3 regions of the Streptomyces sp. NPDC000941 genome follow, and region 3 is predicted to be linked to each of the others. Evidence: riboswitches for the same ligand, from Rfam matches in the RefSeq annotation. Region 3 holds a riboswitch; each other region holds the start of a gene.
The links. A riboswitch is a leader RNA that binds a small molecule or an ion and turns the genes downstream of it on or off. The one in region 3 is predicted to bind S-adenosylmethionine.
Positions count from the first base shown of each region.

Region 1: it holds a riboswitch for S-adenosylmethionine, as region 3 does, so the genes downstream of both, ACWDSL_RS43555 (aminotransferase class V-fold PLP-dependent enzyme) here and thrC (threonine synthase) in region 3, are expected to answer to the same signal.
Region 2: it holds a riboswitch for S-adenosylmethionine, as region 3 does, so the genes downstream of both, ACWDSL_RS13180 (ABC transporter substrate-binding protein) here and thrC (threonine synthase) in region 3, are expected to answer to the same signal.

Region 1 is NZ_JBSFMM010000223.1:253-10,248, forward strand. It holds partial or broken gene ACWDSL_RS43510 (cbb3-type cytochrome c oxidase subunit I) at 1-240, shown strand, start outside; gene ACWDSL_RS43515 (cytochrome c oxidase subunit 4) at 237-635, shown strand; gene ACWDSL_RS43520 (Ig-like domain-containing protein) at 793-2,046, shown strand; gene ACWDSL_RS43525 (DNA-binding transcriptional response regulator) at 2,076-2,477, opposite strand; gene ctaE (aa3-type cytochrome oxidase subunit III) at 2,701-3,321, shown strand; gene qcrC (cytochrome bc1 complex diheme cytochrome c subunit) at 3,391-4,200, shown strand; gene qcrA (cytochrome bc1 complex Rieske iron-sulfur subunit) at 4,197-5,252, shown strand; gene qcrB (cytochrome bc1 complex cytochrome b subunit) at 5,249-6,883, shown strand; gene trpD (anthranilate phosphoribosyltransferase) at 7,107-8,180, shown strand; SAM riboswitch class IV at 8,270-8,387, shown strand; gene ACWDSL_RS43555 (aminotransferase class V-fold PLP-dependent enzyme) at 8,598-9,995, shown strand.
Region 2 is NZ_JBSFMM010000032.1:14,439-24,434, forward strand. It holds gene ACWDSL_RS13175 (DUF1684 domain-containing protein) at 1-546, shown strand, start outside; SAM riboswitch class IV at 606-719, shown strand; gene ACWDSL_RS13180 (ABC transporter substrate-binding protein) at 1,069-2,688, shown strand; gene ACWDSL_RS13185 (ABC transporter permease) at 2,692-3,651, shown strand; gene ACWDSL_RS13190 (ABC transporter permease) at 3,648-4,598, shown strand; gene ACWDSL_RS13195 (dipeptide ABC transporter ATP-binding protein) at 4,595-6,292, shown strand; gene ACWDSL_RS13200 (OsmC family protein) at 6,317-6,952, opposite strand; gene ACWDSL_RS13205 (alkylhydroperoxidase domain protein) at 6,970-8,127, opposite strand; gene ACWDSL_RS13210 (LLM class flavin-dependent oxidoreductase) at 8,124-9,212, opposite strand; gene ACWDSL_RS13215 (ABC transporter ATP-binding protein) at 9,212-9,979, opposite strand; gene ACWDSL_RS13220 (ABC transporter ATP-binding protein) at 9,976-9,996, opposite strand, start outside.
Region 3 is NZ_JBSFMM010000164.1:15,254-25,249, forward strand. It holds gene ACWDSL_RS37645 (hypothetical protein) at 1-270, shown strand, start outside; gene ACWDSL_RS37650 (MurR/RpiR family transcriptional regulator) at 384-1,313, shown strand; gene murQ (N-acetylmuramic acid 6-phosphate etherase) at 1,422-2,357, shown strand; gene groL (chaperonin GroEL) at 2,463-4,088, opposite strand; gene ACWDSL_RS37665 (cold-shock protein) at 4,428-4,634, opposite strand; gene ACWDSL_RS37670 (MoaD/ThiS family protein) at 5,113-5,391, opposite strand; gene thrC (threonine synthase) at 5,493-6,824, opposite strand; SAM riboswitch class I at 6,842-6,997, opposite strand; gene ACWDSL_RS37680 (glucosyl-3-phosphoglycerate synthase) at 7,166-8,119, shown strand; gene ACWDSL_RS37685 (alpha,alpha-trehalose-phosphate synthase (UDP-forming)) at 8,177-9,637, shown strand; gene otsB (trehalose-phosphatase) at 9,720-9,996, opposite strand, start outside.

The DNA of each region.
Region 1 (9,996 bases), on a different contig from region 3:
AAGTACGGCAAGAAGGTCGAGGTCGACGACCCGTGGGGCTACGGCCGCTCGCTGGAGTGGGCGACCTCCTGCCCGCCGCCGCGGCACAATTTCGTCACGCTGCCCCGTATCCGCTCGGAATCCCCGGCGTTCGATCTGCACCACCCGGAGATCGCGGCCCTCGACCAGCTCGAGAACCACGGGGCTGCCGCGTCCGATGATGACAAGGCCCTCGTGGGTGGCAAGGAGGCCGGCAAGTGAAGGTCCAAGGCCGACTTTTCATCTGGCTCGCCGTCTTCATCCTCGCCATGGCGATCGTCTATGGCGTGTGGTCGAAGGAGCCGGCCGGTACCACCGCGCTCTTCCTGGCCTTCGGGCTGAGCGTGATGATCGGCTACTACCTCGCCTTCACCGCCCGCCGGGTGGATGTCGGGGCGCAGGACAACAAGGACGCCGATGTCGCGGACGACGCCGGTGAGCTGGGCTTCTTCTCCCCGCACAGCTGGCAGCCGCTCTCCCTGGCGATCGGTGGCGCCCTGGCCTTCATGGGCGTGATCTTCGGCTGGTGGCTGCTGTACTTCTCGGCCCCGATCATCATGGTCGGTCTCTTCGGCTGGGTGTTCGAGTACTACCGCGGTGAGAACCAGAACCAGTAACCGGTCAGCCACCGGAGCTCGTTGAAGCGGGGCCCGGACACCTTCTCCAGGTGTCCGGGCCCCGCTTCGTCGTCCCCTCCCGGCTCCCCAGCCCTCTGGTTCACCCGACTGCCACATTCCGCGAGCCGTCCGGGACCGGTCTTCTTAGCTTGTGACCATGAGCCACACACCTCGATCACCCCGATCCCGGACGGTGCTCGGCTGCGCTCTGCTGCTGGCACCCCTGATAGCGACGGGGCTCACCGGATGCGGCGGCCCCTCCTCGGACCCGTTGGCGGCCAAGCCGTACGACGCGGCCGACCAGGTCGCCTTCAACGGCGTGGGCGGCTCCCACAAGGCCGACCCCGACAAGCCACTTGAGGTCACGGCCAAGGGCGACGACAGCCGCATCACCGACGTCACGGCGACCGACTCCGCGGGGCGGTACGTACGCGGAGAGCTCACGCCCGACGGCAAGCGCTGGCGCAGCACCGTGCCCCTGGCCGCGGGAACCCACTACACGCTGCGGGTGAGCACCGAGGACGCCGACGGGGCGCCCGGGCGCCGGACCATCGGCTTCGACACCACGGGGGCCGAGAGCAAGCTGCGGGTCACCTTCGGCCCCGACGCCGGCACCTACGGGGTGGGGCAGCCCGTCACCGCCTCACTCAGCGCGCCCGTCAAGGACGCCTCGGCACGGGCCGTCGTCGAGCGCGCCCTGAAGGTGGACTCACAGCCCGCGGTGGACGGCGTCTGGCACTGGGTGGACGACCGGACCCTGCACTACCGTCCGCGTGACTACTGGCCCGCGCACGCCACGATCGACGTGCACGCCAACCTCAAGGGCATCCGGGTCGCGAACGGCCTGTACGGCGCCGCCTCCAAGCCGCTGCGGCTGCACACCGCCGACCGCCTCGAGGCCATCACCGACTCCGGCACCCACCAGATGACGGTGCTCAAGAACGGCCAGGCGATCCGTACCATCCCGATCACCACCGGCATGCCCGGCTTCGACACCCGCAACGGCATCAAGGTGATCCTCGCCAAGGAGTCCTCCGTACGGATGACCGGCGCCAGCATCGGCCTCGGCAACTCCTACGACCTGCTGGTCCACTGGGCCGCGCGGGTGACATGGAGCGGTGAGTACGTCCACGCGGCCCCCTGGTCCGTCGGCTCGCAGGGAGCGGCCAACGTCAGCCATGGCTGCACCGGGATGAGCAACGAGAACGCGCGCTGGTTCTTCGACACCGTGCGCCTCGGCGACATCGTCAAGGTCGTGAACAGCCACGGCGCGATGATGACGACGTTCGACAACGGATTCGGCGACTGGAACATGGCCTGGGACAAGTGGCGCGCGGGCAGCGCCGTGGCCTCCGCACGGGCCGACGGCGGCACCACGGCCGAGTCGGCCAGGCTGCGGCCGCAGGTGTAGGAGGAGCCCCGGTGCAAGAGGCTGACGCGTCAGGCGTCCACGGCGAGCTTCTGGCGCAACAGCCCCGCCAGCGCGTCCGCGAAGGCCACCGGGTCCACCGGATGGGTGACCGCGGCCTCGGCACGGCTCCACGTGGCCAGCCAGGCGTCCTGCGGGCGGCCGATGAGCAGCAGAACCGGAGGGCAGCGGAAGATCTCATCCTTGATCTGCCGGCAGACCCCCATACCGCCCGCGGGCACCGCCTCGCCGTCCAGTACGCAGACGTCGATACCGCCGTCCTCCAGCGCCGAGAGGACGGCGGGGAGGGTCGCGCACTCCACGAACTCCACGGGCGGGACGTCGGGGGCGGGCCGCCGCCCGGCCGCGAGCCGGACCTGCTGGCGGGTGCCCGCGTCATCGCTGTAGACCAGCACCGTGGCGGTCGGCTGCATCGTTCCTCCGCGTTACGTGGTTGGACTTCTGGCGCGGATGCTACTCCGGTAGAGCTCTGGGGAGGAGGGGGCGTGCAACCCCGTCCTTCCTTCGGGGGACCGGCCGGCAAGTGCTCGGCAACTGCCGGATCCCCGCTCGCAACGGGCCGTACGAGCAGCATCGATGCCCTTGACACTCCGAACGGTACCCCCGGAGGTGAGGGCTGGATAAGCGACCGACATAATGTCGGTCGTGGCGACAGCAACAGCAGTAGATACCGGGCACGCGCACCCGTCGGTCAACCGGCCGAACCTCACCAGCGTCGGAACCATCATCTGGCTGAGTTCCGAGCTGATGTTCTTCGCGGCCCTCTTCGCGATGTACTTCACCCTGCGATCGGTGACCGGCGCAGAGCACTGGAAGGAAATGGCGTCCGCGCTGAACTTCCCGTTCTCCGCGACCAACACCACGATCCTGGTGCTCTCCTCTCTCACCTGCCAGCTCGGTGTCTTTGCTGCCGAGCGCGGTGATGTGAAGAAGCTGCGTGCCTGGTTCGTGATCACCTTCATCATGGGCGCGATCTTCGTCGGCGGACAGATCTTCGAATACACCGAACTGGTCAAGCACGAGGGCCTGTCGCTCTCGTCCGACCCGTACGGCTCGGTGTTCTATCTGACCACCGGCTTCCACGGCATGCATGTGACAGGCGGTCTCATCGCCTTCCTGCTGGTCCTGGGCAGGACGTACGCGGCCAAGAGGTTCACTCACCAGCAGGCGACGGCGGCCATCGTGGTGTCTTACTACTGGCACTTCGTCGACGTCGTCTGGATCGGCCTCTTCGCCACGATCTACATGATCAAGTAAATCCGGTCGCCGCACCGGCACCACGTCCTCAAAGCATCGACGCAGAAGATCCTGACACCGGGGTAATCCGTGAAAAAGCTCTCCGCACGACGGCGCCATCCGCTGGCTGCGCTCGTCGTCCTACTCTTCGCGCTGGCGGTCACTGGGGGGCTGTACGCCGCGTTTTCGCCGAGCGAGGCGAAGGCCGATGACAGCTCCGCCCAGTCCCTCGCCATCGAGGAGGGCAAGAAGCTCTACGCCGTCGGCTGTGCCACCTGCCACGGCACCGGCGGTCAGGGTACGACCGACGGTCCGAGCCTGGTCGGCGTCGGCTCCGCCGCCGTGGACTTCCAGGTCAGCACCGGCCGTATGCCCGCGCAGCAGCCCGGCGCCCAGGTGCCGAAGAAGAAGAACATCTACTCGAACGCCCAGATCGAGCAGCTGTCCGCGTACATCGCCTCGCTCGGCCCCGGCCCGGTGACGCCGACCAAGGAGCAGTACAACCCGGCGGGCGCGGACATCGCCGAGGGCGGTGAGCTCTTCCGGACCAACTGCGCGCAGTGCCACAACTTCGTCGGTAAGGGCGGCGCCCTGACCAACGGCAAGTACGCGCCGTCCCTCGAGGGCGTGTCCCCCAAGCACCTCTACGAGGCCATGCAGACGGGCCCGCAGAACATGCCCTCCTTCCCGGACACCGTGATGCCGGAGGAGAAGAAGAAGGCCATCATCGCCTACCTGGACACGGTCAACAGCGACAAGAGCGAGACGCCCGGCGGTATGGAGATCGGCGGCCTGGGCCCGGTCAGTGAGGGTCTGTTCGGCTGGGTCTTCGGTATGGGTGCCATGATCGTCCTGACCATCTGGGTCGCCGCCCGGACCGCAAAGGCCAAGAAGTCATGAGTAGCCACGACATTTCACAACCAGACGAAAACCTGCCACACGAGCAGGAAGGGGGCGGCGAGGTAGAGGCGGCCGGCAATCCGTTCGCCGACCCGGGTCTGCCCCCGCACGAGCACCGTCAGCAGGACATCGACGAGCGCGCCGCGAGGCGCTCCGAGCGCACGATCGCGCTGCTGTTCACGGTCTCGATGGTGGCGACGGTCGCCTTCATCGCCTCGTATGTGGCCTTCCCGGTCGACAAGATCATCTATGTCTTCCCGCTCGGCCACATCAGCGCGCTGAACTTCTCGCTCGGCCTGACCCTCGGCATCGCGCTGTTCACCATCGGCGCGGGCGCGGTCCACTGGGCCCGCACCCTGATGTCCGATGTGGAGGTCGCCGACGAGCGTCACCCGATCGAGGCCGCGCCCGAGGTCAAGGCGAAGGTCCTGGAGGACTTCGCGGCAGGCGCCGCCGAGTCCGGCTTCGGCCGCCGGAAGCTGGCCCGGAACACCCTGTTCGGCGCGCTGACCCTGGTGCCGCTGGCCGGCCTGGTGCTGCTGCGCGACCTCGGCCCGCTGCCGCAGGACAAGCTCCGGCACACCAAGTGGGCCAAGGGCAAGCGCCTGATGAACTACAACACCGGTGGGGCGCTGCGTCCCGAGGACATCGTGGTCGGCTCGCTCGCCTTCGCCATGCCCGAGGGCATGCACGAGTCGGACCACGACTTCCAGACACAGATCGCCAAGGCGGCCCTGATGCTGGTCCGGCTGCAGCCGGAGAACATCAAGGACAAGCGCGAGCTGGACTGGTCGCACGACGGCATCGTCGCGTTCTCGAAGATCTGCACCCACGTCGGCTGCCCGATCAACCTGTACGAGCAGCAGACGCACCACGTCCTGTGCCCGTGCCACCAGTCGACGTTCGACCTCTCCGACGGTGGCCGCGTGATCTTCGGTCCGGCCGGGCACGCCCTGCCGCAGCTGCGGATCGGCGTCAACAAGGACGGTTACCTGGAAGCCAAGGGCGACTTCGCGGAGCCCGTCGGTCCTGCATTCTGGGAGCGCGGATGAGTACTGCAACTGAAACGCAAGCGCGAGGCCGCAAGGCCCCCGCGGGCGAGCGCGTCGCCGACTGGGCGGACGGCCGGCTGGGCATCTACAGCCTCGCCAAGGCCAATATGCGCAAGATCTTCCCGGACCACTGGTCCTTCATGCTGGGTGAGGTCGCGCTCTACAGCTTCATCATCATCATCCTCACGGGTGTGTATCTGACGCTGTTCTTCCACCCCAGCATGGAAGAGGTCGTGTACCACGGCCCGTACGTCCCGATGCAGGGCGTGCGGATGTCCGAGGCGTTCGCCTCGACGCTCGACATCAGCTTCGAGGTGCGTGGCGGTCTGCTGATCCGGCAGATCCACCACTGGGCCGCGCTGGTCTTCCTCTCCGCGATGCTCGTGCACATGATGCGCGTCTTCTTCACCGGCGCGTTCCGCAAGCCGCGCGAGATCAACTGGCTGTTCGGCTTCCTGCTGTTCTTCCTCGGCATGCTGACCGGCTTCACCGGCTACTCGCTCCCCGACGACCTGCTCTCCGGCACCGGTCTGCGGTTCATCGAGGGCGTGTTCCTGTCGATCCCGGTCGTCGGCACCTACATCTCGATGTTCGTGTTCGGCGGAGAGTTCCCCGGGATGGACCTGATCCCCAGGCTCTACCCGGTCCACGTCCTGCTGCTGCCGGGCATCATGCTCGGCCTGCTGGTGGCGCACCTGATCCTGGTCTTCTACCACAAGCACACGCAGTACCCGGGCCCCGGCAAGACCGAGAAGAACGTCGTCGGCATGCCTCTGCTGCCGGTCTACATGGCCAAGGCGGGCGGGTTCTTCTTCCTGGTCTTCGGTGTGATCGCGATCCTCTCCGCGGTCGCCACGATCAACCCGATCTGGGCCATCGGACCGTACCGTCCTGACCAGGTGTCCACCGGCGCCCAGCCCGACTGGTACATGGGCTTCGCCGAGGGTCTGGTCCGAGTGATGCCCGGCTGGGAGATCAACGCCTGGGGCCATACGCTCGTCCTGGGCGTGTTCATCCCGATCGTGCTCTTCCCGCTGGTCCTGTTCGCGATCGGGGTCTACCCCTTCATCGAGTCCTGGATCACCGGCGACAAGCGCGAGCACCACATCCTGGACCGCCCGCGCAACGCCCCGACCCGTACCGCCTTCGGTGTCGCCTGGCTGACCGCGTACCTGGTGATGCTGGTCGGTGGTGGAAACGACCTGTGGGCCACCAGCTTCCATCTGTCGATCAACTCGATCACCTGGTTCGTCCGGATCGGCTTCTTCGCCGGACCGGTGCTGGCCTTCATCGTCACCAAGCGGATCTGCCTGGGTCTGCAGCGGCGCGACAAGGACAAGGTGCTGCACGGCCGCGAGACCGGCATCATCAAGCGGCTGCCGCACGGCGAGTTCGTCGAGGTGCACCAGCCGCTGTCGCAGGAGGACCTGCACAAGCTCACCCAGCATGACCAGCCCGAGCCGTACGAGGTCGGCCCCGCGGTGGACGAGAACGGTGTCCGCCGGAAGATAAAGGGTTCGCAGAAGCTCCGGGCCAAGCTGTCCAAGGGCTACTACGGCGAGGACAACGTGATCCCCAAGCCGACCGCCGAGGAGTACAAGGAGATCACCAGCGGCCACGGCCACCACTGATCTCTGAGCGAACACCTCAGCTGTACGCCACACACCAGGGCCCCGGCCCGGACCACACGGTCCGGTCCGGGGCCCTTGGCTTTGTTCGGCTGTCCGGGACCCGGGCACGGGACCGCGTGCCCCGCCCGCCTCGATAGGCTTGCCAGGGGCCAGCCGCTGCACAGCTGAACTGCACGGAACTGCGCGGACCCATCCCTGCCCAGCCGAGATCCAGGAGCGGACCATGGACGTTGTGACCCCAGCCGGAGGCGACAACCGCGCGACGGCCCGCACCTGGCCGGACGTACTCGACTCGCTGCTGCTCGGCCACGACCTCACCGCCGACGACACCGCCTGGGTCATGGACCGGATCATGCGCGGCGAGGCCAGCGACGCACAGATCGCCGGCTTCGCGGTCGCGCTGCGCGCCAAGGGCGCGACCGTGGCGGAGGTGTCCGGTCTGGTCCGCACGATGTACGAGCATGCGAACGTGATCGAGGTGCCCGGGGAGACGGTCGACATCGTCGGCACCGGAGGCGACCGGGCCAAGACCGTCAACATCTCCACCATGTCGGCCCTCGTGGTGGCGGGCACCGGAGCGAAGGTCGTCAAGCACGGCAACCGCGCCGCGTCCTCCGCCAGCGGCTCCTCCGACGTCCTCGCCAAGCTCGGCGTCAACCTGGACCTGAGCCCGAGGCGGGTGGCCGAGGTCGCGGAAGAAGCCGGCATCACCTTCTGCTTCGCGGTGAAGTTCCACCCCTCGCTGCGCCATGTCGGCACCGCGCGCAGCGAACTCGGCATCGCCACCATCTTCAACTTCCTCGGCCCGCTCACCAACCCGGCCCGAGTACGCGCCCAGGCCACCGGGGTCGCGGACGCCCGGATGGCGCCCATCATGGCCGGTGTGCTCGCCGAGCGCGGCACCTCCGCGCTGGTCGTCCGCGGCGACGACGGCCTCGACGAGCTGACCGTCACCTCGACCTCCCAGGTATGGGTGGTCGAGGGCGGCACCGTACGCCAGGAGACCTTCGACCCGCGCGACGTCGGCATCGGCCTGGTCCCGGTGGACGCCCTGCGCGGCGCCGACCCCTCGTACAACGCGGACGTCGCCCGTCGCCTCCTGGCCGGGGAACGCGGCCCGGTCCGCGACGCGGTACTGCTCAACTCGGCGGCCGCCCTGGTCGCCCTGGAGGGCGGCCCGGGCGGCAAGCCCCTCGCGGAGCGCATCGCGGCGGGCATGGAGAAGGCAGCCGAATCCATCGACTCGGGCGCGGCCCGGGCCTCCCTGGAACGCTGGGTACTGGCCACGAACGCGTAGCCCCGATTCTCGAGACGCCCCACGAGACCCCTGTCCGTATCGCGGACAGGGGTCTCGGTTCGTGGTGGGGCATGGCATACTCCTGCGCAGGTCACGAGTGACAGCGACTACGGCCCCGGCCCGCTGTCCGGCAACCCTCCGTCCGTGGCGGGGTGCCCCGGGTGATGACCGGGTCGCAGGCAACGAGGTCTGCGGCAAGCGCGGACCCCTCGCGGAACCCAGGGGTCCTGGTTGTCGAGGGAGTTCTTCCGTGATGCAGCGAATGCGCTAGGGCCGTCGGCCCGCTTTTCTTTGGTTCTCCTCATTTCGCACGGTTCTCGTCCGTGCGGTGAGTTTCCTTTCCACGTGCCCTGCGGCGGGCTGCCGCCTGCGTGCGCGTGACGCATTCACCTCTTCGTCTTCCCGGGAGACTTCGCCATGTCCGCGACCGCCGCTGCCTCCGACACCGCTTGCACCTCCACCACCACCACTTCCCCGCTGCCCGTCCTCGGCCGCGATGTCCTCGTCCCGCTCGTGACCGGCGGCGAGGTCAGCTACGCCGCGCTGGACTACGCCGCCAGCGCTCCCGCCCTACAGCGGGTGTGGGACGACATCGCGGCCTACGCCCCGTACTACGGCAGCGTGCACCGCGGGGCCGGGTATCTCTCGCAGCTCTCCACCGATCTGTTCGAGAACAGCCGCAGGGATGTCGCCGCCTTCCTGGGCTGCCGCCCCGACGATCAGGTGATCTTCACCCGCGCCACCACCGACTCGCTCAACCTCCTCGCCGCCGCCCTCCCGCAGGGCACCCGGGTGTTCGTGTTCGAGACGGAGCACCACGCCTCACTGCTGCCGTGGCAGCAGCGGGAAGGCGTCGAGGTCGGCTATCTGAGCGCGCCGCGCTCCCCGCGGCAGGCAGTCGAGACGCTGGAGCGGGCGCTGGCCGACTGGCGGGCGGAGGCAAACACAGGTGCCGCGCTGGTGTGTGTGACCGGTGCTTCGAATGTGACCGGTGAGCTGTGGCCGGTGCGGGAACTGGCGGAGGTGGCCCATGCGTACGGCGCCCGGATCGTGCTGGACGCCGCGCAGCTGGCCCCGCATCACCCGGTGGACATCGCGGCCTTGGACGTCGACTGGGTCGCGTTCTCCGGGCACAAGCTGTACGCGCCCTTCGGGGCCGGGGTGCTGGCGGGGCGGGCGGACTGGCTGCGGGAGGCCCGGCCGTATCTGGCGGGCGGCGGCGCCAGCCGCAAGGTGGCCCGTCAGGATGACGGTGGGGTGGATGTGGAGTGGCACACCACCGAGGCCCGGCACGAGGCCGGTTCGCCGAATGTCATCGGGGCGTACGCGATCGCCTCGGCCTGCAAGGCGCTGACCGAGGCCGGGTTCGAGTCCCTGGTGGCGCGGGAGCGGGAGCTGATCGGCAAGGTCCGCGCGGGGCTGGCGGAGGTGCCCGAGGTGCGGGTGTTGTCGCTGTTCGGGGATGACGCGCCCCGGGTGGGCGTCATCTCGTTCGTCGTGGAGGGCTGGAACAGCTCGCATTTCGCGGCCGCGCTCTCCGCGGAGTACGGCATCGGCGTACGCGACGGCCTGTTCTGCGCGCATCCGCTGGTGCGCACGCTGCTGGGCGGCGAGCCCGGGGAGGCGGGCGAGTGCGGGGCCCCGGAGGCCGCGCCGGGGGAGCGGTCGCTGAACGCGATCCGGGTCAGCTTCGGCGCGGGAACCCCGGACGAGCACGTCGAGCGGTTCGTCGGCGCGGTGAAGGAACTGGTCCGGGACGGTGCGAAGTGGAGCTACCGCACCGAGGACGGGCGCTGCGTCCCGGACCGCGGATGAC
Region 2 (9,996 bases), on a different contig from region 3:
GGCGGCATCGACGCGGTCTGGGGAGACGCCGTCATCGAGGTCGCCAGGCGCGGCGGCAACGACATCGTGCGCCCCCGGCACCCGGACGCGCCGCTGCGCACCGCCTTCACCGGAACACCCGCCTACGCCCCCGACCCGCGCTGGGTCGTGACGGGCCGATACCTCCCCTTCGGCACACCGCGGCCGACCACCGTGGGCGCCGCGGTGGAGGGCCTTGAGCATGTGTACGACGCGCCGGGCCGGATCGAGTTCGAACTGCACGGACGTCAGCTGTCCCTGACCGCCTTCCCCGGACGGGGCGCGGGCCGGCTGATGGCGCTGTTCACCGACGCGACGTCCGGGGTCACCACCTACGCCGCCAACCGGGTCCTGGCCCTCGAGCCGCCCGCCGCCGACGGCACGGTCGTCCTGGACTTCAACCGCGCCGCGAATCTGCCGTGCGCCTACACGGACCTGGCCACCTGCCCGCTGCCACCGGCCGAGAACCGGCTGTCGGTGGCGATCGAGGCAGGTCAGAAGACTCCCCGCGAGCGCGGCGGGTCCTGAGCCGGGCTGTCGGCCGACGGCATTGACGTACGGCGGGACCGCTCCGTACGATCACGAATGGCATTGAGCGTCAGCGTCAAGCCCTGGCTCGCTGACCGGCAACCCTCCCGCGCGGTGGGGTGCTCCAGGTGAAAGCCCGGCGGGATCACCGACGATCCCCGCAAGCGCGTGGCCCCGTGGGCGGGCCGGAGATGTGGAGGACCGGTATGCGGCACGGTGGTGACCTCAGTACCTCCTTCGCCGTCGCCACGGTGTTCTCCCGGCTCTCGCGTCGGCGCCACATCGACCTGAAGCGCGCGACCAGCTGTCTCTGTCAGGCCTGACGGCCCTTCCCGCCGCCGGTCGGAGTCCGGCCCCGGTGGTCGCCGCACTCGTTTCCGCCTGATCCCCGTTTCCCCCTGATCCCTGTCTGCACAGCGCTCCCCCGCCACCGGCGTCGCGCCGGCCGGGGCCGCACGCCCATGCGCGGCCGTGCCTCATACGGCACCCCATGCCTGGTGACACGAGTAGGAGAACCCCTCCGTGACAACACTTCCGGATTTCAGATCCTCCCGATGGGCGGCGCTGGCCGCCCTGGTGACCACCAGTGTGCTGCTGACCGCCTGCGGGTCGAGCGGCGACGGCTCCGGCTCCGGCAGCGGCCGGGCGAAGTCCGGCGGCACTCTGACCTTCGCGGTGGGTTCGGACGCCGGCTGCGTGGATCCGCAGCAGGTTGCCAGCAACGACACCATCTACTCGGTGCGCCAGATCGTGGACTCCCTGACGGACCAGGACCCCAAAACCGGCAAGATCGTGCCGTGGCTGGCCAAGAGCTGGGACATCAGCTCCGACACGACGACGTTCACCTTCCATCTGAGGTCGGGTGTCACCTTCAGCGACGGGTCGAAGCTGACTGCGCAGGTGGTCAAGGACAACTTCGACGCGGTGCCGAAGCTCGGCGCCCTGGGGACCCTGGCCGAGGGCTACCTGAGTGGCGTCAAGAGCACCACCGTGGTCGACCCGCTCACCGTCAAGGTGGCCTTCAAGGAGCCCAACGCCCAGTTTCTGCAGGCCACTTCCACGCATTCGCTGGGCATCGAGTCGTCGGCGAGCGTGCGGAAGACACCGCAGCAGAAGTGCAGTGACGGGGTGGTCGGATCCGGGCCCTTCGTGCTGAAGCAGTACGCGCAGAACCAGTCGATCACCCTGGCCAAGCGCGGCGGGTACGCATGGGGTTCCTCGCGGTGGCGCAAGAAGGGCGAGGCGTATCTGGACAAGCTGGTGTTCAAGGTCGTACCGGAAGCGGGCGTGCGGGCCGGCAGTCTCCAGTCCGGCCAGGTGGCCGCGATCAGCAGCGTGGGCAGGGCCAACGAGGCGACGCTCAAGGGCGGCCAGGTCACTCTCCAGCGACGGGCCAACCCCGGCATCGTGTTCGGTCTCGGGCTCAACAGCTCGCGGCCGGCGCTGAAGGACGCGAGGGTGCGCCAGGCGATCCTGTCGGCCATCGACCGGCGGCAGATCGCCGACACCGTGTTCCCCACCGGCACCAAGGCGGCGACCAGCGTCCTCGCACACACCACGCCCGACTACACCAACCTCGCCCCTGACCTGGCCTTCGACGCGGCCAAGGCGAAGTCCCTGCTGGACGAGGCAGGCTGGAACACCGGCAGCGACGGCATCCGCACGAAGAACGGCAAGAAACTGAGCCTGACCATCGACTGGATCCCCAACTCGGCAACCAACCAGCCTGCTCTGGAACTGCTTCAGCAGCAGCTCAAGGCCGTGGGCGTGGCCGTGACCCTCAAGCAGCTCCAGGTCACTCAGCTGGCGCCGACGCTGCAGTCGGGCGGCTACGACGCGGCTTGGGGGAACATCACCCGTGCCGATCCGGACATCCTGCGCAGTTCCTTCTCCACCGAGCTGGCCAATTTCTACCGTGTGCCGGCGGGCAGCCTGGATGCGGCGCTGTCCGCGCAGGCCGCCACCACGGACCCGGTCAAGCGCGAGCAACTGGTGGGCCGGGCCCAGCAGTTGATCGTACGGAGTGCCTACTACGCACCGGTGGTGGAGCTCCAGACCCAGCTGGGCGTATCGAAGAAGGTGCACGACCTGAACTTCGACGCCTCCAGCCGGATCCAGCTGCACGACACCTGGATCGGCTAACCCGTGCGCCGCTATGTGATCAAACGGCTCGCCCAGGCGGCCGGAGTGCTGTGGGCGGCCTACACGGTCTCGTTCCTGGTGCTGGACTATCTGCCGGGCGACCCGGTCACGGCGATGGCCAGTGCCGGAATGGACTCGGGGCAGGTCGATCCGGAGCAGATCGCCGCCCTGCGGCACGAGTACGGCTTCGACAAGCCGGTGCTGGTGCAGTACGCCGAGTACCTCGGCCGGGCGGTGCGCGGGGACTTCGGCGACTCGGTCGCCACCGGCCGGCCGGTCGCCGGGGCGCTGGCCGACGCGCTGCCGCAGACCCTCCAGCTGACCGGCGCGGCCCTGCTGCTCGCGGTGCTCCTCGGTGGCGGTCTGGCGGTGGTGGCGACGTACACCTCTCGGCGCTGGCTGCGACAGCTGCTGCTGTCGCTGCCGCCGCTGGGAGTGTCCGTTCCCACGTTCTGGGTGGGGCTGCTGCTCGTCGAGACGTTCTCCTTCCGGCTGCACTGGTTTCCGGCGTTCGGCAACGACGGCCTTCGGGGGCTGGTGCTACCGGCCCTGACGCTGGCGGTCCCGACCGGCGCGCAGATCGCCCAGGTGCTCGCCAAGAGCCTGCTCACCGCGCTGGACCAGGCGTATGTGGAGACCGCGCGGGCCAAGGGCGCCGGCCGGTGGCGGGTCCATCTAGGGCACGCGCTGCGCAACGCGTCCCTGCCGGCGCTGACGGTCGTCGGCCTGCTGGTGGGGCAGCTGATCGCCGGTTCGGTGGTGGTCGAGACCGTGTTCTCCCGTGACGGCCTCGGCCGCGTGACCGCGGCGGCGGTCACGGCCCAGGACATCCCGCTGGTCCAAGGGGTGGTGGTGTTCGGGGCACTGATCTTCGTGACGACGAACCTGGTCATCGACCTGGTCTATCCGCTGCTGGACCCGCGGATCGTGGTGGCCTCGGGCAGAAGGGCGGGCATCGCATGAGCCAGAGCCTTGACGAATTCCCGGCCAACCCGGCCAACCCGGCCAACCCGGCCGAGGCCGCCCCCGGCCTCGCCCGGCCGGCCGACCCGGGCCCCGCTCCCGGACCGGGGCATCGCATCGACGTACGGCGGGGCTTGCGATTCCTGGTGCGCCGCCCCGGTCTGCTGTTGTCGGTCGCCGTCCTCGTGCTGGTGGTGCTGGCCTCGTTCTGGCCGGACCTGTTCACCTCGCAGGATCCGCTGAAGGGGGTGCCGTCGCAGAACTTCCGCGGCCCGAGCGGCACCCACTGGTTCGGCACCGACGAGCTGGGACGCGATGTGTTCTCCCGCGTGGTGCACGGCGCCCAGTTGTCCCTGAAGGCCACGCTGATCGCGGTGCTGGTCGCGTTCGTGGTCGGCGGTCTGCTCGGCGTGGTCGCCGGGTTCGTGGGCCGCTGGGTGGACGACGTGCTGATGCGCTTCGTCGACGTACTGCTGTCCATCCCCGCGCTGTTCCTGTCCCTGGCCCTCGTCACCGCGCTCGGGTACGGGACGGTGAAGGTGGCGGTCGCGGTCGGCATCGCCAGTGTCGCCGCGTTCGCCCGAGTGGCGCGCGCGGAGGTGCTCCGGGTGCGTCAGGCGGTGTTCGTCGAGGCGTCGCGCTCGTGCGGGGCCCGCTGGTACTCGGTGCTGGGCCGGCATGTGCTGCCCAATGCCGCGGGCCCGGTGATCGTCCTGGCCACCCTCGACTTCGGCTCCTCCATCCTGGCCGTGTCGGCGTTGAGCTTCCTCGGCTACGGGGCGCCCCCGCCAGCCCCGGAGTGGGGCACGTTGATCTCCGACGGCCGCAACTACCTCGCCAACGCCTGGTGGCTGACCGCGCTGCCCGGACTGGCCATCGCCGCGACCGTGCTGGCCACCAACCGCATCGCACGGGCGCTGGACGGCGAATGGTCCAGGCAGCGATGACCGGCACCACCACGACCCCACCCGGAGCGGACGAGAACGTGACGCACACACCACAACCCCTGCTGGAGATACGCGGCCTGTCGGTTTCGTACCGCACCCGGGGCGGTACGGTCTCGGCCGTCCGGGGCGTGGACCTCGATGTATGGCCAGGACAGGTGACGGCGGTGGTCGGCGAGTCGGGCTCCGGCAAGAGCACGACCGCGCACGCGATCACCCGGCTCCTGCCGGGGAACGGCGGCATCGACGCGGGCACGGTCCGCTTCGGCCGGCGCGACCTGGCCACGCTGTCGGAGGTGGAGCTGCGCACCGTACGCGGGGCGCGGATCGGGCTGGTCCCCCAGGACCCGACGGTCTCGCTCAACCCGGTCAAGCGGGTCGGCGAACAGGTCGCCGAAGTCCTGCGCATCCACGGTCTGGCGACCCGTCGCTCGGCCCCCGCCGAGGCGATCGCCGTCCTGGACCGGGCCGGGCTGCCCGACGCGGCCGTCCGGGCCCGGCAGTACCCGCACGAACTGTCCGGCGGAATGCGGCAACGCGCCCTGATCGCCATCGCCATCGCCGCGAAGCCCGAGCTGATCATCGCGGACGAGCCGACCAGCGCGCTCGACGTCACCGTGCAGCGGGTCATCCTCGACCACCTCCAGCGCCTCACCGAGGAGTCGGGCACGGCGGTCCTGCTCGTGACCCACGACCTCGGGGTCGCCGCCGACCGGGCGCAGCGCCTGGTGGTCATGTCGCAGGGCAAGGTCGTCGAGGCGGGCCCCACCCGCGACATCCTGGCCGACCCGCGGGACGAGTACACCCGGCACCTGCTGGCCAGCGCCCCGAGCCTGACCACCACCCGTCCCCGCGCGGCTGTCCCCGCGCCGAAGACGGACACGGCGCCCCTGGTCGAAGCACGCAACCTGGTCAAGGAGTTCAGGCTGCCCCGCACCGGGGACCGGCCCCGGACACTGCGCGCGGTCGACGACGTCAGCTTCACCCTCCATCGCGGCCGGACCCTGGCACTGGTCGGCGAATCGGGCTCGGGCAAGTCCACCACCGCACGCCTGGTGCTCCGTCTCGCCGACGCGACCGCCGGACACGTCCTGTTCGACGGCACCGACGTCACCACCGCCCGAGGCCCCCGGGCCAGAGAGCTGCGCCGCCGCGCCCAGCTCGTCTACCAGAACCCGTACGCCTCGCTCGACCCACGCTTCTCCATCGGCGATGTGATCACCGAACCGCTGCGTGCCTTCAAGGTCGGCGACCGCTTCTCCCGCCTCACCCGGGCCCGCGAACTGCTCGACCGGGTGGCGCTTCCCGCCGCCACGCTGGAACGCCGCCCGGCGGAGCTGTCCGGCGGGCAGCGTCAGCGTGTGGCCATCGCCCGCGCTCTCGCCCTCTCCCCCGATCTGGTGGTGTGCGACGAACCGGTCTCCGCGCTCGACGTGTCCGTGCAGGCCCAAGTCCTGGATCTGCTGGCCGAGTTGCAGGCCGATACGGGCGTGGCGTACCTCTTCATCTCCCACGACCTGGCCGTCGTACGCCAGATCGCGCACCAGGTCGCCGTCATGCGAGCCGGCCGCATCGTCGAGACGGGCCCACCGGAGGAGCTCTTCACCCGCCCCCGACACGAGTACACCCGCGACTTGCTTGCGGCGATCCCCGGCGGTCGCGTCCTCTCCCCCGCCGCCGAGACCACCACGAGCTGAGGACCAGCAGGGCGCCGCCTCCGGTCATATCTCCTCCGGACTGCCGGTCAGGACGACTCGGCCGGTGATGTGCTGCGGGTTGACGAGGAGGTTGTAGATCGGGCATTTGCGCTCGACCGTCTCGTGCAGCTCGCGGATGCGCGCCTTGGCGGCCGGTGAGGTGATGTGCACGGTGTACGAGATGTTGTGCGGGTAGATCGGCACCTGCTCGAACCCGGGCGCTCCGGCGCGCGGGTCCTGGTCGGCCTGCACCTCGACCTCGAGGGAGTCCAGCGGGATCCGCAGGTCGGCGGCCTGGATGAGGAAGATGTGGGTGAGGCAGCTGGAGAGTACGCCGAGCTGGATCTCGGGCGAGGCGGGCCCGAGGTCGTAGCCGGCGAAGTCCAGCGGGGAGTCACTGAGGATCTGGTGGTGGCGGATCCGGATGCGCCGTACGCCGCTGCGGTCCTCGGCCTTGGTCCTGGCCCGCAGCCGGTTCGGTTCGGACAGGGGGCGGACCCGCTCGGCCTCCCGCTTGGCGAGCAGCGCGGCGCGCTTGACCTCGAGGTAGGCGCGCAGTCCGGGCTGCGGGTCGGGGGCGGTGTCGAGCAGTTGGTCCGCTGCCTGCCGCTCTTCGTCCTTGTTCTTGCGGGTGGTGTCGGCTGTCGCGGTGGGGGACATGGCATGGCTCCTTCGGTTCAGGGCTGCGCGGGCGATTCGGGGTCACCGAGGGTCAGCATCAGGCGGTTGGCCCAGGCGAAGAACGCGGCGGCCTGGACGGCGTCGAGGATGTCCAGGTCGTCGAGGTCGAGTTCACGCAGGGCTGTGACATGGGCCTGTGCTGCGGTCGGCGGTGTGGTGGTCAGGGCCGCCGCGAGGTCCGTGATGGCACGCCAGCGGTCGTCGAGGGGTGCGTCCACACCTTCGTCCAGAAGCCGCTGGACATCCCCGTCCCGCTTGCTGAGCTGGGAGGCGAAGCGGCTGTGCACCGAGGCGCAGAACACGCAGCCGTTCACGCGCGAGGTCACGGTGGCGGCGAGTTCGCGCTCCTGCCGGGGCAGGCCGCCCCGGGTGTAGAAGATGCCGTTGTCGGTGGCGGTGCGCTCACCGAGCACCGCCGGGTCCAGGGCGAGCAGCCGGAAGTACGGGGACTGCAGACGCTGTCCGGGCAGGACCGCGCGCTGCTCGTCCGTCACGTCCCCCACCGCGACGGGTTCCAGCCAGGGCGTCCAGCCCAGCTGTTCCTGCGTGAATCCGGTCTGGGGCGCGTCCAGCGGGCCGCGTACGGGGCCCGGCTCGGACCGCTCGTCCCCGCGGATCAGCGCCAGGCCGGCGAGCAGCCGGACCTGGAAGCTGACGTACGCGATGAGCTGCGACACCGTGATGATCTCAGCCGCGCCGAGCCCGGCCTCGGCCAGGGCGTCCAGGTCGGCAGGGGTGGCTGCCGCGGGCCGCAACACCAGCAGGTCGGCGTGCGCGAGGATGGCGCGCAATCGGCCTTGTCCGGACAGCGGTTCGGGGGCGGGCGGTTCGGTGGCGGGGCGCGGCGGTCGGACGTCCTCGACGGCCGTCACGAGCTCCTTCGTCGCACCGTCCGCACCGAGCAGCTGCCTGGCGTAGTGCTCGCCCAGGAGCTGGTCGCCGTGCAGCCGCGCCACCCGCAGCGCGGCGGCGAACCGCTCGGTGGTGGTCACGGTGGTGGCGGGGGCGGCGGATGCGAAGAGCGCGTCGTAGCTGCCCTGCGTGTGACCGGTCGCCTCCGGTCGGCGGGCGCGCAGCCGCGCCAGCGGTGAGCCCGGTTCGATGCCGAGCAGCGTGTCGATCAGATCGGTGGGTGTCCCGGATCGGGTGTTCATCGTGAGTGGCCTTCCTCGGCGGGGGAATCGGTGGTGGTGGGGACGTGCTCGGGGGCGGTTTCCGCGCCGGGGCGGGGAACATCGTCATGGCCGGGCCGCCAGCCCAGCGCCGGGGCGACCTCGGTGGCGATCAGCTCCAGTGACCGGAGCGTCTTCTCGTGCGACGGATCGATCGAGTGGACCTGGACGATCAGGTCGCTGGCCGGCGGGAGCAGCCGGTCGGCGCCGAGCGAGGCGATGACGTCCTCGGGGCTGCCGACATGGGCGTCGTCCTGCGTGCGCCGGGCCGCTGCCTCACCGGCCACCGCGGCGAACCGGCGAAAGCCGTCCTCGGCGTCCGCCAGCGCCTCCGCGCGGCTCGGGGCCACGTACACCGATCGGGACAGGCCGATCCGGGGAGCGGCATCCGGCCGCGCCCAGTGCTCCAGATAGGCCGAGGCCAGGGGGTGTTGCGCCTCGCCGAGCGGTACGCGGGGCGGCTCCGGCCGACCGTCCGGCACCGGGCTGAGAGCGGTACGGGCCAGCAGCAGACCACTGCCGTTCCGCGCGGCCCGTATCGCGCCCGCCACCCCGAAGGTGGCCTCCCAGAGCCGGTCACCGAGGGTGTCGGCGGGTGGGAAGAGCGGCGGGGCGCCGGGCACGGGCTCCTTGCCGGACAGCGCGTCGCGCACCACCCGCAGGGCCCGTTCGTAAGTGTCGCGGCGGTCTTCCGCCCGTTGACCGAAGACGGAGAACACGAGGTCACCGCCGCCGGTGCCGAAGCCGAGCTCCAGCCGTCCACCGCTGAGCGCGTCGAGCACCGCGGCGTCCTCGGCGAGCCGGAACGGGCTCTCCAGGGGCAGGGTGATGATCCCGGTGCCGAGCCGCAGCCGTGTTGTGCGAGCCGCGGCGGCCGTCAGGAAGACCAGCGGCGACGGTAGCCCGCCCTGGTCGCGCAGGTGGTGCTGGGCGACCCAGCCGGTGTCGAAGCCGAGTTCCTCGGCGGTGGTGAACACTTCCAGTGCCCGCGCGTACAGCTCAGCGGGCGGGACGTCGTCGACCAGGCGGGTGAAGACGCCGAGCCGGAACGGCTTTCGTACAGGCATCAGTTGGCCTTTCCGAGGTAGGACTCGCGGACGGACGGGTCGTCGAGCAGCTCGCTCGCCTGCCCGTGCAGCACGATCGATCCGGTGCGCAGCACATAGCCGCGGGAGGCGATGGACAAGGCCAGTTCGGCGTTCTGCTCGACGATGAGCACCGCGACGCCCAGCGTGCGGTTGACGTCGGCGATCATGTCCAGCACCCGGTCGACGAAGAGCGGGGACAGCCCCATCGTGGGTTCGTCCATGCAGATCAGCCGCGGTCTGCTCATGAGCGCACGGGCGAAGGCCAGCATCTGCTGCTCGCCGCCGCTGAGGGTGCCGGCGTGCTGGGTGCGGCGTTCGGCCAGGCGCGGAAAGGACTCGTAGAGCCGATCGATGTCCTGGCGGATCTCGCCGCGTCCGGCGCGGGTGAAGGCGCCGATGTGCAGATTCTCCTCGACCGTCATTCCGGTGAAGACCCGTCGGGCCTCGGGGACGGAGGCGATGCCCCGGCGCACCCGAGCCCTCGTGGGGAGGGTGTCGATCCGTTCGCCGTCCAGCAGGACCTGGCCGGCGGCCGGTCGCAGCAGGCCGAGGACGGTTTTCATGGTGGTCGACTTGCCGGAGGCGTTGCCGCCGAGCAGGGAGACGATCTCACCGCGTCCGACCTGGAGGGACACCTGGGTGAGCGCCTGTGAGGGGCCGTAGTGGACATCTACGTCCTTCAGTTCGAGCAGCGGCGCCCGTGTCTTCAGCGGCGGCGCGTGTGTCTCCGGCGCGGGCACCATCATCGGGACGCCTCCTCGCG
Region 3 (9,996 bases):
GTCTCACTCGTCGAGGACTCCATCGCACACCGCAGGTGGTGGGTCGAGCAGTGGCCGGAGGGCGCCACGTACCTGGCCGGGCTGGTGGCCCAGGACGTACAGGACGCCCTGCTCGAGCGGTACGGCCGCTGGCCGCTGTGCCCGGTGTGCACGGAGGGCGGCGACCCCCACGCGCTGGACGTGGAGCCGGAGTTGGGGCCGGATCCGCACTGGGTGTGCGGCAAGACGGCGGTGGCGGTGGCACGGGTGGGGGCGCTCGGGACCGTATGACGGACGGGCGCTCGGGACCGCATGACGGGCGGGCGGACGGGCGGACGGGCACGGTGGAGCCGACAGGGCGGGGCCTCTTGACGGGCCCCGAGCGCTGAAAATATCTTTCACGCGTGAGTAGCAAGCTGAAGGAAATTTTCACCGTGCCCGAAGCCACTCCGCCCGCACCCGCCGCCCTCGCGGCCAAGGTCCGCACCCTCGCGCCCACCATGACCCGCTCGATGCAGCGCGTCGCCGAGGCCGTGGCGGGGGATCCGGCCGGTTGCGCCGCGCTCACCGTCACCGGGCTCGCCGAGCGCACCGGCACCAGCGAGGCCACCGTCGTCCGCACCTCGCGGCTGCTCGGCTACCCCGGCTACCGCGATCTGCGCCTCGCGCTCGCCGCGCTCGCCGCGCAGCAGGCGGCCGGCCGCGCCCCGGCCGTCACGGCGGACATCGCCGTGGACGACCCCATCGCCGACGTCGTCACCAAGCTCGCCCAGGAAGAGCAGCAGTGCCTGGCCGACACCGCCGCCGGTCTTGACACCAGCCAGCTCGAAGCGGCCGTCGCCGCGCTCGCCACCGCCCGCCGGATCGATGTCTACGGCGTCGGCGCCTCCAGCCTGGTCGGCCAGGACCTGGTCCAGAAGCTGCTGCGCATCGGGCTGATAGCGCATGCCCACGCCGACCCGCACCTCGCGGTCACCAACGCCGTGCAGCTGCACTCCGGCGACGTCGCGCTCGCGATCACCCATTCGGGCCGTACCACCGACGTCATCGAGCCCCTGCGCGTCGCCTTCGAGCACGGAGCCACCACCGTCGCGATCACCGGCCGCCCCGACGGTGAGGTCGCGCAGTACGCGGATTTCGTGCTCACCACGTCCACCGCCCGCGAGAGCGAGCTGCGCCCGGCCGCGATGTCCAGCCGCACCAGTCAACTTCTCGTCGTGGATTGCCTCTTCATAGGTGTGGCGCAGCGTACGTACGAGGCGGCCGCGCCCGCGCTGGCGGCCTCGTACGAAGCGCTCGCCCACCGGCATGACCCCCGGCCCGGCCTTCGCTGACCGAGCGTCGAGCATCGAGCGTCGACCGAGTCGGGACACCCCCGTAACGGCGGGGCCCCATACCGGCGGCCCCGTCACCACCCCCGTACCGGAAAGAGCCGCTTCGTCATGACTTCCGCCGCTGAACAGGAACAGCTGCGCGCCCAGCTGGACACGCTCACCACCGAGGCGTTCCGCCCCGAGCTCGCCGAGATCGACCGGCTGGAGACCATCGAGATCGCCCGCATCATGAACGGCGAGGACGCGGCCGTGCCCGCGGCCGTCGCCAGCCAGCTCCCGCGGATCGCCGCCGCGATCGACGACATCGCCGAGCGCATGGCCCGCGGCGGCCGGCTGATCTACGCGGGCGCGGGCACCGCCGGGCGGCTCGGCGTGCTCGACGCCAGCGAGTGCCCGCCCACCTTCAATACGGACCCGGACCGGGTCGTCGGGCTGATCGCGGGCGGCCCCGCCGCCATGGTGACCTCCATCGAGGGCGCCGAGGACAGCAAGGAGCTGGCCGCGGCCGACCTCGACGCGCTGGGCGTCGGCGCCGACGACACCGTCGTCGGCATCTCCGCCTCCGGCCGCACCCCGTACGCGGTCGGCGCGGTCGAGCACGCGCGCAGGCGTGGGGCGCTCAGCGTCGGGCTGTCGTGCAACGCGGGCTCGGCGCTCGCGGCGGCGGCCGAGCACGGTATCGAGGTCGTGGTCGGTCCTGAGCTGCTGACCGGCTCCACCCGGCTGAAGGCGGGCACGGCCCAGAAGCTCGTGCTCAACATGGTGTCGACCATCACCATGATCCGGCTGGGCAAGACCTACGGAAACCTGATGGTCGATGTGCGCGCCTCGAACGAGAAGCTGCGCGCGCGTTCGCGCCGTATCGTCGCCCTGGCCACCGGCGCCCCCGACCCGCAGATCGAGGCCGCGCTGGCCGCCGGCGACGGGGAGACCAAGCACGCCATCCTGGCCATCCTCGGCAAGGTCGACGCCCCGACCGCCGCCCGGCTGCTGAGCGAGTCGGACGGCCATCTGCGGGCGGCCCTGGAGGCCGCGCAGGCTTAAAAGCCTCATTCAGCAACGCCGTCGGGGCGGCACCCTGGGAGAGGGTGCCGCCCCGACTTACCCGATACTTCGGGCAGAGACAGCCGATCGACGTCAAGTCGTCGATCAGAAGTCCATGTCACCGCCCGGCATACCGCCCGGAGCGCCCGCCGCGGCGGCCTTCTCCGGCTTGTCGGCGATGACGGCCTCGGTGGTCAGGAACAGCGCGGCGATCGACGCGGCGTTCTGCAGCGCGGAGCGCGTGACCTTGGCCGGGTCGATGATGCCCTCGGCGATCAGGTCGACGTACTCGCCGGTCGCGGCGTTCAGACCGTGGCCAGGGGTCAGGTTGCGCACCTTCTCCACCACGACGCCGCCCTCGAGGCCGGCGTTGACCGCGATCTGCTTCAGCGGGGCCTCGAGCGCCAGGCGCACGGCCTGGGCGCCGGTGGCCTCGTCGCCGTCCAGCTCCAGCTTGTCGAAGACCGAGACGGTCTGCAGCAGGGCCACGCCACCACCGGCGACGATGCCCTCCTCGACGGCGGCCTTGGCGTTGCGCACCGCGTCCTCGATGCGGTGCTTGCGCTCCTTGAGCTCGACCTCGGTGGCGGCACCGGCCTTGATGACGGCCACGCCGCCGGCCAGCTTCGCCAGGCGCTCCTGGAGCTTCTCGCGGTCGTAGTCCGAGTCCGAGGACTCGATCTCGGCGCGGATCTGGTTGACGCGGCCCTGCACCTGGTCGGTGTCGCCGGCGCCGTCCACGATGGTGGTCTCGTCCTTGGTGACGGTCACCTTGCGGGCACGGCCCAGCAGGTCGACGCCCGCGTTCTCCAGCTTGAGGCCGACCTCCTCGGAGATGACGGTGCCACCGGTGAGGATGGCGATGTCGCCGAGCATGGCCTTGCGGCGGTCACCGAAGCCCGGGGCCTTGACGGCCACGGACTTGAAGGTGCCACGGATCTTGTTGACGACCAGGGTCGCCAGGGCCTCGCCCTCGATGTCCTCGGCGATGATCAGCAGCGGCTTGCCCGACTGCATGACCTTCTCCAGCAGCGGAAGGAGGTCCTTCACGCTGGTGATCTTCGAGTTGACGATCAGGATGTACGGGTCGTCGAGCGACGCCTCCATACGCTCCATGTCGGTGGCGAAGTACGGGGAGATGTAGCCCTTGTCGAAGCGCATGCCCTCGGTGAGCTCGAGCTCGAGCCCGAAGGTCTGCGACTCCTCGACGGTGATGACGCCTTCCTTGCCGACCTTGTCCATCGCCTCGGCGATGAGCTCGCCGATCTGGGTGTCGGCGGCGGAGATGGAGGCGGTGGAGGCGATCTGCTCCTTGGTCTCCACGTCCTTGGCCTGCTCGAGCAGCTGGGCGGAGACGGCCTCGACGGCCTTCTCGATGCCGCGCTTGAGGGCCATCGGGTTGGCGCCCGCGGCAACGTTCCGCAGGCCCTCCTTGACCAGCGCCTGGGCGAGGACGGTCGCGGTCGTCGTGCCGTCACCGGCGACGTCGTCCGTCTTCTTCGCGACCTCCTTGACCAGCTCGGCGCCGATCTTCTCGTACGGGTCCTCGAGCTCGATCTCCTTGGCGATGGACACACCATCGTTGGTGATCGTGGGGGCGCCCCACTTCTTCTCGAGGACGACGTTGCGGCCCTTGGGGCCGAGGGTGACCTTGACGGCGTCGGCGAGCTGGTTCATCCCGCGCTCGAGGCCGCGCCGAGCCTCCTCGTCGAACGCGATGATCTTGGCCATGTGAAGTGGTCCTCCCAAGACGGGGTGGATTGCTCCGGACCGCGCCTGGCGCCCGCGACGGACGGTCTGTCTGCCGTGCGGTTCCTTGCCCCGCACGGTCCGACGGACCTCACCGACCCGATCCTTCTGTCACTCTCACTCTCAGAGTGCTAACGCCAATGATTAGCACTCGACCCCTTAGAGTGCAAGCGCCCAAAGGGCTACGGGAGAGGACATGCTGGTCACAGGGTTGGGACAAGCTGGTCGCGGTGATCGTCTGCGGTCACGTCAAAGGGCCCGCCACCCCTGGGGGTACGGGCCCTTTAAACAGTCCAGTCAGCTGCCTCGCGTCGGCGCGCTTCAGCCAACAGCCACGCGGACCATGTCCGCCTGCGGCCCCTTCTGACCCTGCGAGATCTCGAACTCGACCCGCTGGCCTTCCTCGAGGGTGCGGTAGCCGTCCATCTGGATCGCGCTGTAGTGGACGAACACGTCCGCACCACCGTCGACCGCGATGAAGCCGTACCCCTTCTCCGCGTTGAACCACTTGACGGTGCCCTGAGCCATTCCTAACTCCCCTATTGCTGGCCCTTGCGCAGGACCGCACTCCGCGGACCCGGGTCAGACCTCACCCCCCGAGTCGAGGGGGGTGTGCGCCGGAACGCGTCGACCGCCGCTGAATGTATCTGTCCAACTGCCCTGTGCAACAGGTCAATCGGACGAGAATTCTGGCGACGGCTGAACGGTAATAAGTGGCAAATTCCCGCGAATTCAGGGCAAGCCGGGTCGGACATAAGGGATTAACCCGGCAATTCGCGCGCACACTTCACGCACAAGTTGACGAGTTCTCATATGCGGTCGACGCGGCGCCGACGCTAGGGGATCCCCTCAACTGTATCGCGGTTCAAGACACGGAATCGCCCCGTCCGTTTCTATCAGGACGGGGCGATTCCGTTTAACTCGGGGTCACGGATTCCGTTTAAGCCGTGGTCGCGGATTCCGTTTAAGCCGTGGTCACGGCGGGGTCACGGCGGGTCCGACCGGCTCAGCAGCCGCCCGCGACCGCCGGAATGATCGAGACACCGGCGCCGTCCGGGGTCGCCGTCTCCAGGCCCTCCGCGAAGCGCACATCGTCGTCGTTGACGTAGACATTCACGAAACGGCGCAGCTTGCCGGTGTCGTCCAGAACGCGGGCCGCGATGCCCTGGTGGTTGCGGTCCAGGTCCGTCAGGACCTCGGCAAGGGTCGTCCCCTCGGCGCTGACCTCGGCCTGCCCGCCGGTGTAGGTGCGGAGGATGGTCGGGATCCGGACATTGACGCTCATGCGGGTTTCACCTTCTGTGGGAAGTGCTGCGGGAAGCGAGGGCGAATTCGAGGGGCGAATTCAAGCCAGCTGATCTCAGCCGAGCTATGCGCCGAGCCGATTCAGCCCAGACCGGCCTCGCGGAACGCGTCGAGACTCGGGCGGATCACCGCCGTGGGCCCAGTCGTCGGGGCGACCGCGTCAAGCGTCTTGAGGCCGTCTCCGGTGTTGAGCACGACGGTGGTGAGGGTGGGGTCAAGCACCCCGTTCTCGAGCAGCTTCTTCGCCACACCCAGGGTCACCCCGCCCGCGGTCTCCGCGAAGATCCCCTCCGTACGGGCCAGCAGCTTGATCGCGTCGACGACCTGCTCGTCGTTCACGTCCTCCACCGCCCCGCCCGTACGGCGCGCGATGTCCAGCACATACGGCCCGTCCGCCGGGTTGCCGATGGCCAGCGACTTGGCGATGGTGTTCGGCTTCTGCGGCCGCACCACGTCATGGCCGGCCTTGAAGGCGGTGGAGACCGGGGAGCAGCCCTCGGCCTGGGCGCCGAAGATCTTGTACGGCTTGTCCTCGACGAGGCCGAGCGCGATGAGCTCCTTCAGCCCCTTGTCGATCTTTGTGAGCTGCGAGCCGGACGCGATCGGGATGACCAGCTGGTCCGGCAGCCGCCAGCCGAGCTGTTCGCAGATCTCGTACGCGAGGGTCTTGGACCCCTCCGCGTAGTACGGGCGCAGGTTGACGTTGACAAAGCCCCAGCCCTCGCCCGCCGGGTCGCCGATCAGCTCGCTGCAGAAGCGGTTGACGTCGTCGTACGTGCCCTCGATGGCGACCAGGTCGCCGCCGTAGATGGCGGCCATGACGACCTTGCCCTGCTCCAGGTCGTGCGGGATGAAGGTGCAGGAGCGCAGGCCGGCGCGGGCGGCCGCGGCGCCGACCGCGCCCGCGAGGTTGCCGGTGGAGGAGCAGGAGAGGGTGGTGAAGCCGAAGGCGCGGGCGGCCTCGACGGCCTGGGCGACCACGCGGTCCTTGAAGGAGTGCGTCGGGTTCCCGGAGTCGTCCTTGATGTGCAGCTCGCCGGTCACCCCCAGCTCGCGGGCCAGGTTGTCGGCCTTCACCAGCTTGGTGAAGCCGGGGTTGATGTTGGGCTTGTCGGCCACGTCGGCCGGGACGGGCAGCAGCGGGGCGTAGCGCCAGATGTTGTTCGGCCCGGCCTCGATCCGCTTGCGCAGCCCTTCGGGGTCGCCGGTCGGCAGGTCGTACGCGACTTCGAGCGGCCCGAAACACTCCACACAGGCGAAAATGGGGCCGAGGGGGAAACGCTCCCCGCACTCGCGACAGGACAGTGCGACGGCGGGGCCGAGCGAGACGGAGGAACCAGCGGAACCGGCAGAACCAGCGGAACCAGCGGAATCAGCGGATCCAGTAGAGCTTTCGACAGCTTGCACAGCCATGGAGGCGAGGCCCTTTCTCCTCATCTTCCTCACGGCGCATCTCGCCGCGAGCCGGAATTGGCACCTTCCCTAGCCGGGCCCCGCTTCGTATGACGCATCAGCGACGAATCAGGACTGGCTGGAGGGTTGCCGGGGCTTCAACGGGCCGTTCCCTCTGCCCCTCTGGATGAGCGGTATGACGCCGGCCGAACCGGCGTGTTTATCGCACGGGACCCCCGACATACAGCGGTCACGTGCGCTGTTCAAGACTGTAACCGAAGGCCCGGATGGTTGAGATAGTCGTCCGAAGCGCGAGATGGGTCACAGCTGACGCGCGCGATCCACAAGAGGGAGGCATGGCCGTGCTGGAAGAGGTGGAGCGCTGGCTGAAGGAGCGGTCCTGGTCCGCCGACGACCGTCCACTGACGCGCCTGCTCGCCGCCAAGCGCGCCACGGGCCGGACGGTGAGCGTCGTCCTGCCCGCCCTCAACGAGGAGGCGACGGTCGGCGAGATCGCCGCGGCCATCCGCCGCGAGCTGATGGGCGAGGCCGCGCCCCTGGTCGACGAGCTGGTGGTGGTGGACTCCGGGTCCACCGACCGCACCGCCGAGGTCGCCGCGGCGGCCGGGGCGAGGGTGGTGCACCGGGACTCCCTGCTGCCCGAGCTGCCGGCGTTGCCGGGCAAGGGCGAGGTGCTGTGGCGGTCGCTGCTGGCGACCAGCGGCGACATCATCTGCTTCATAGACGCCGACCTGCGCGAATTCGATGCCCGCTTCGTCTCCGGGATCGTCGGCCCGCTGCTGACCGACCCGGACGTACAGCTGGTCAAGGGCATGTACGACCGGCCGCTCGGCAAGGCGGTTGGCCAAGGCGGACGGGTCACCGAGCTGGTCGCCCGGCCGCTGCTCAATCTGCACTGGCCGCTGCTGGCCGGTTTCGTACAGCCGCTCGGCGGCGAGTACGCGGCGCGCCGCTCGCTGCTTGAGCGGCTGCCGTTCCCCGTCGGATACGGGGTGGAACTCGCCATTCTCATCGACTCGCTGCACACGGTCGGGCTCGACGCGCTCGCCCAGGTCGACCTCGGCGTGCGCAAACACCGCCACCAGGACCCGCAGGCGCTCGGCCGGATGGCGGCCACGATCTACCGCACGGCCCAGCTGCGGCTGGCCCGCGGGCATCTGGTGCGGCCGCGGCTGACCCAGTTCGACCGGGGCGACGCCGGGTCCGGGTTTGTGGCGCGGACCAGCGATGTGGACACGGAGGAGCGGCCGCCGATGATCGAGATCCCGGAGTACGCGGAGCGGCGGGCGGCGTGAGGGGGGAAGAAACCGCACGCACGTTTGCGCGACGCGTGGGGTGGCTAGGTACGCGACATGGCCTCTGAGCACAGTGCTGCACAGGTCCTCGTCGCGTCCAACCGCGGCCCGGTCTCCTACACCCTGCGGGAGGACGGTTCGCTCGACGCCAAGCGCGGCGGCGGCGGGCTGGTCTCCGGTCTCAGTGCCATCGGGCCGGACGCCGGGGCCGTATGGGTCTGCGCGGCGCTGGGCGATGGCGACCGCGAGGCGGCCGGGCGGGCCGGGGCCGGGCATCTGGACGCGGGCGACACGGGCGGGCAGCTGGTGCGGATGCTCGACATCGCGCCGGAGGTCTTCGACGCCGCGTACAACGGCATCGCGAACTCGGTGCTGTGGTTCGTCCACCACCTGCTCTACCAGACGCCGCTCGAACCGGTGTTCGGCGTGGAGTTCCGCGCCCAGTGGGACGCCTACGAAACGTACAACGCGGCCTTCGCGGACGCCCTCGCCCAGGAGGCCGCCGACGGCGCGGCCGTGCTGATCCAGGACTACCACCTGGCGCTGGTGCCAGGGCTGCTCCGCGAGCGGCGGCCCGACCTGCGGATCGGCCACTTCTCGCACACCCCCTGGGCGCCCCCGGACTACTACCGGCTGCTGCCGGACGACGTGGCGGCGGGCGTGCTGCGCGGCATCCTCGGCGGTGACCGCGCCGCGTTCCTCACCGAGCGCTGGGCCCTGGCCTTCGCCGACTGCGCCGCGGCCGTGCTCGGCGCGGAGGTGGTGCGGGACGGCGCGCGGCTGTCCGTGCGCCTCGACGGGCGCGAGACCCGGCTGGGCGTGCACGGCCTCGGCGCGGACGCGGACTTCCTGCTCCAGCGGTCCCGGGCCGCGGACGTCGACGAGCGGCTGACGGCCCTGCGCGCGCAGATCGGCCCCGGGCGCAGAACCGTCGTCCGGGTGGACCGCACCGAGCTGTCCAAGAACATCGTCCGCGGGCTGCTGGCCTACCGGCGGCTGCTGGAGACCCGCCCCGAATGGCGGGAGCGCGTGGTGCACATCGCCTTCGCCTACCCCTCCCGCCAGGACCTGGCCGTCTACCGCGACTACACCGAGCAGGTGCGGCGGGTCGCCGACGGGATCAACGCCGAGTACGGCACGGAGGGCTGGCAGCCGGTCGCCCTCCATGTGAAGGACGACTTCGCGCGGTCGCTCGCCGCCTACCGGCTGGCGGACGTGGCCCTGGTCAACCCGATCCGGGACGGCATGAACCTGGTCGCCAAGGAGGTGCCGGTCGTCTCCGAGCGCGGCTGCGCGCTGGTGCTGTCGCGGGAGGCCGGGGCGTACGCGGAGCTGGGCGAGGCCGCGCTGGTGGTCAACCCGTACGACATCGAGGCGACGGCGCGGGCGCTGCACGAGGCGCTGTCGATGGGGGACGGCGAGCGGGCGGAGCGTACGAAGCGGCTGGTGGCCGCGGCGACCGCGCTGCCGCCCGCGCAGTGGTTCCTCGCGCAGCTGCGGGAGCTGACGGAGACCTGACGCCGGGGGTTCGGTGAGGTCTGCCGCCCGCGGCCCGGAAAGGTCTGCCGCCCGCGGCTCACGCAGGGCTCCTCAGGGCTCCTCAGTGCCCGATCGCCCGGGCCAGGGAAGTCAGCAGGTCCACGACCCCGGCGGGGCCGTCGACCACCAGGTCGGCGCGCTGGGCCAGCTCGGTGACCTCGGTGCTGCCGCTGCACACCAGCACCCCGGGCACCCCCTGCGACCTGAGCCGTTCCACCGCCGCGAACGCGGCCAGGTCCCCCAGGTCGTCGCCCGCGTACAGCACCGCCGTGGCCCCGGTCTCCCGTACGTACTCGGTGAGGGCGACGCCCTTGTCCATGCCCGGCGGGCGCAGTTCG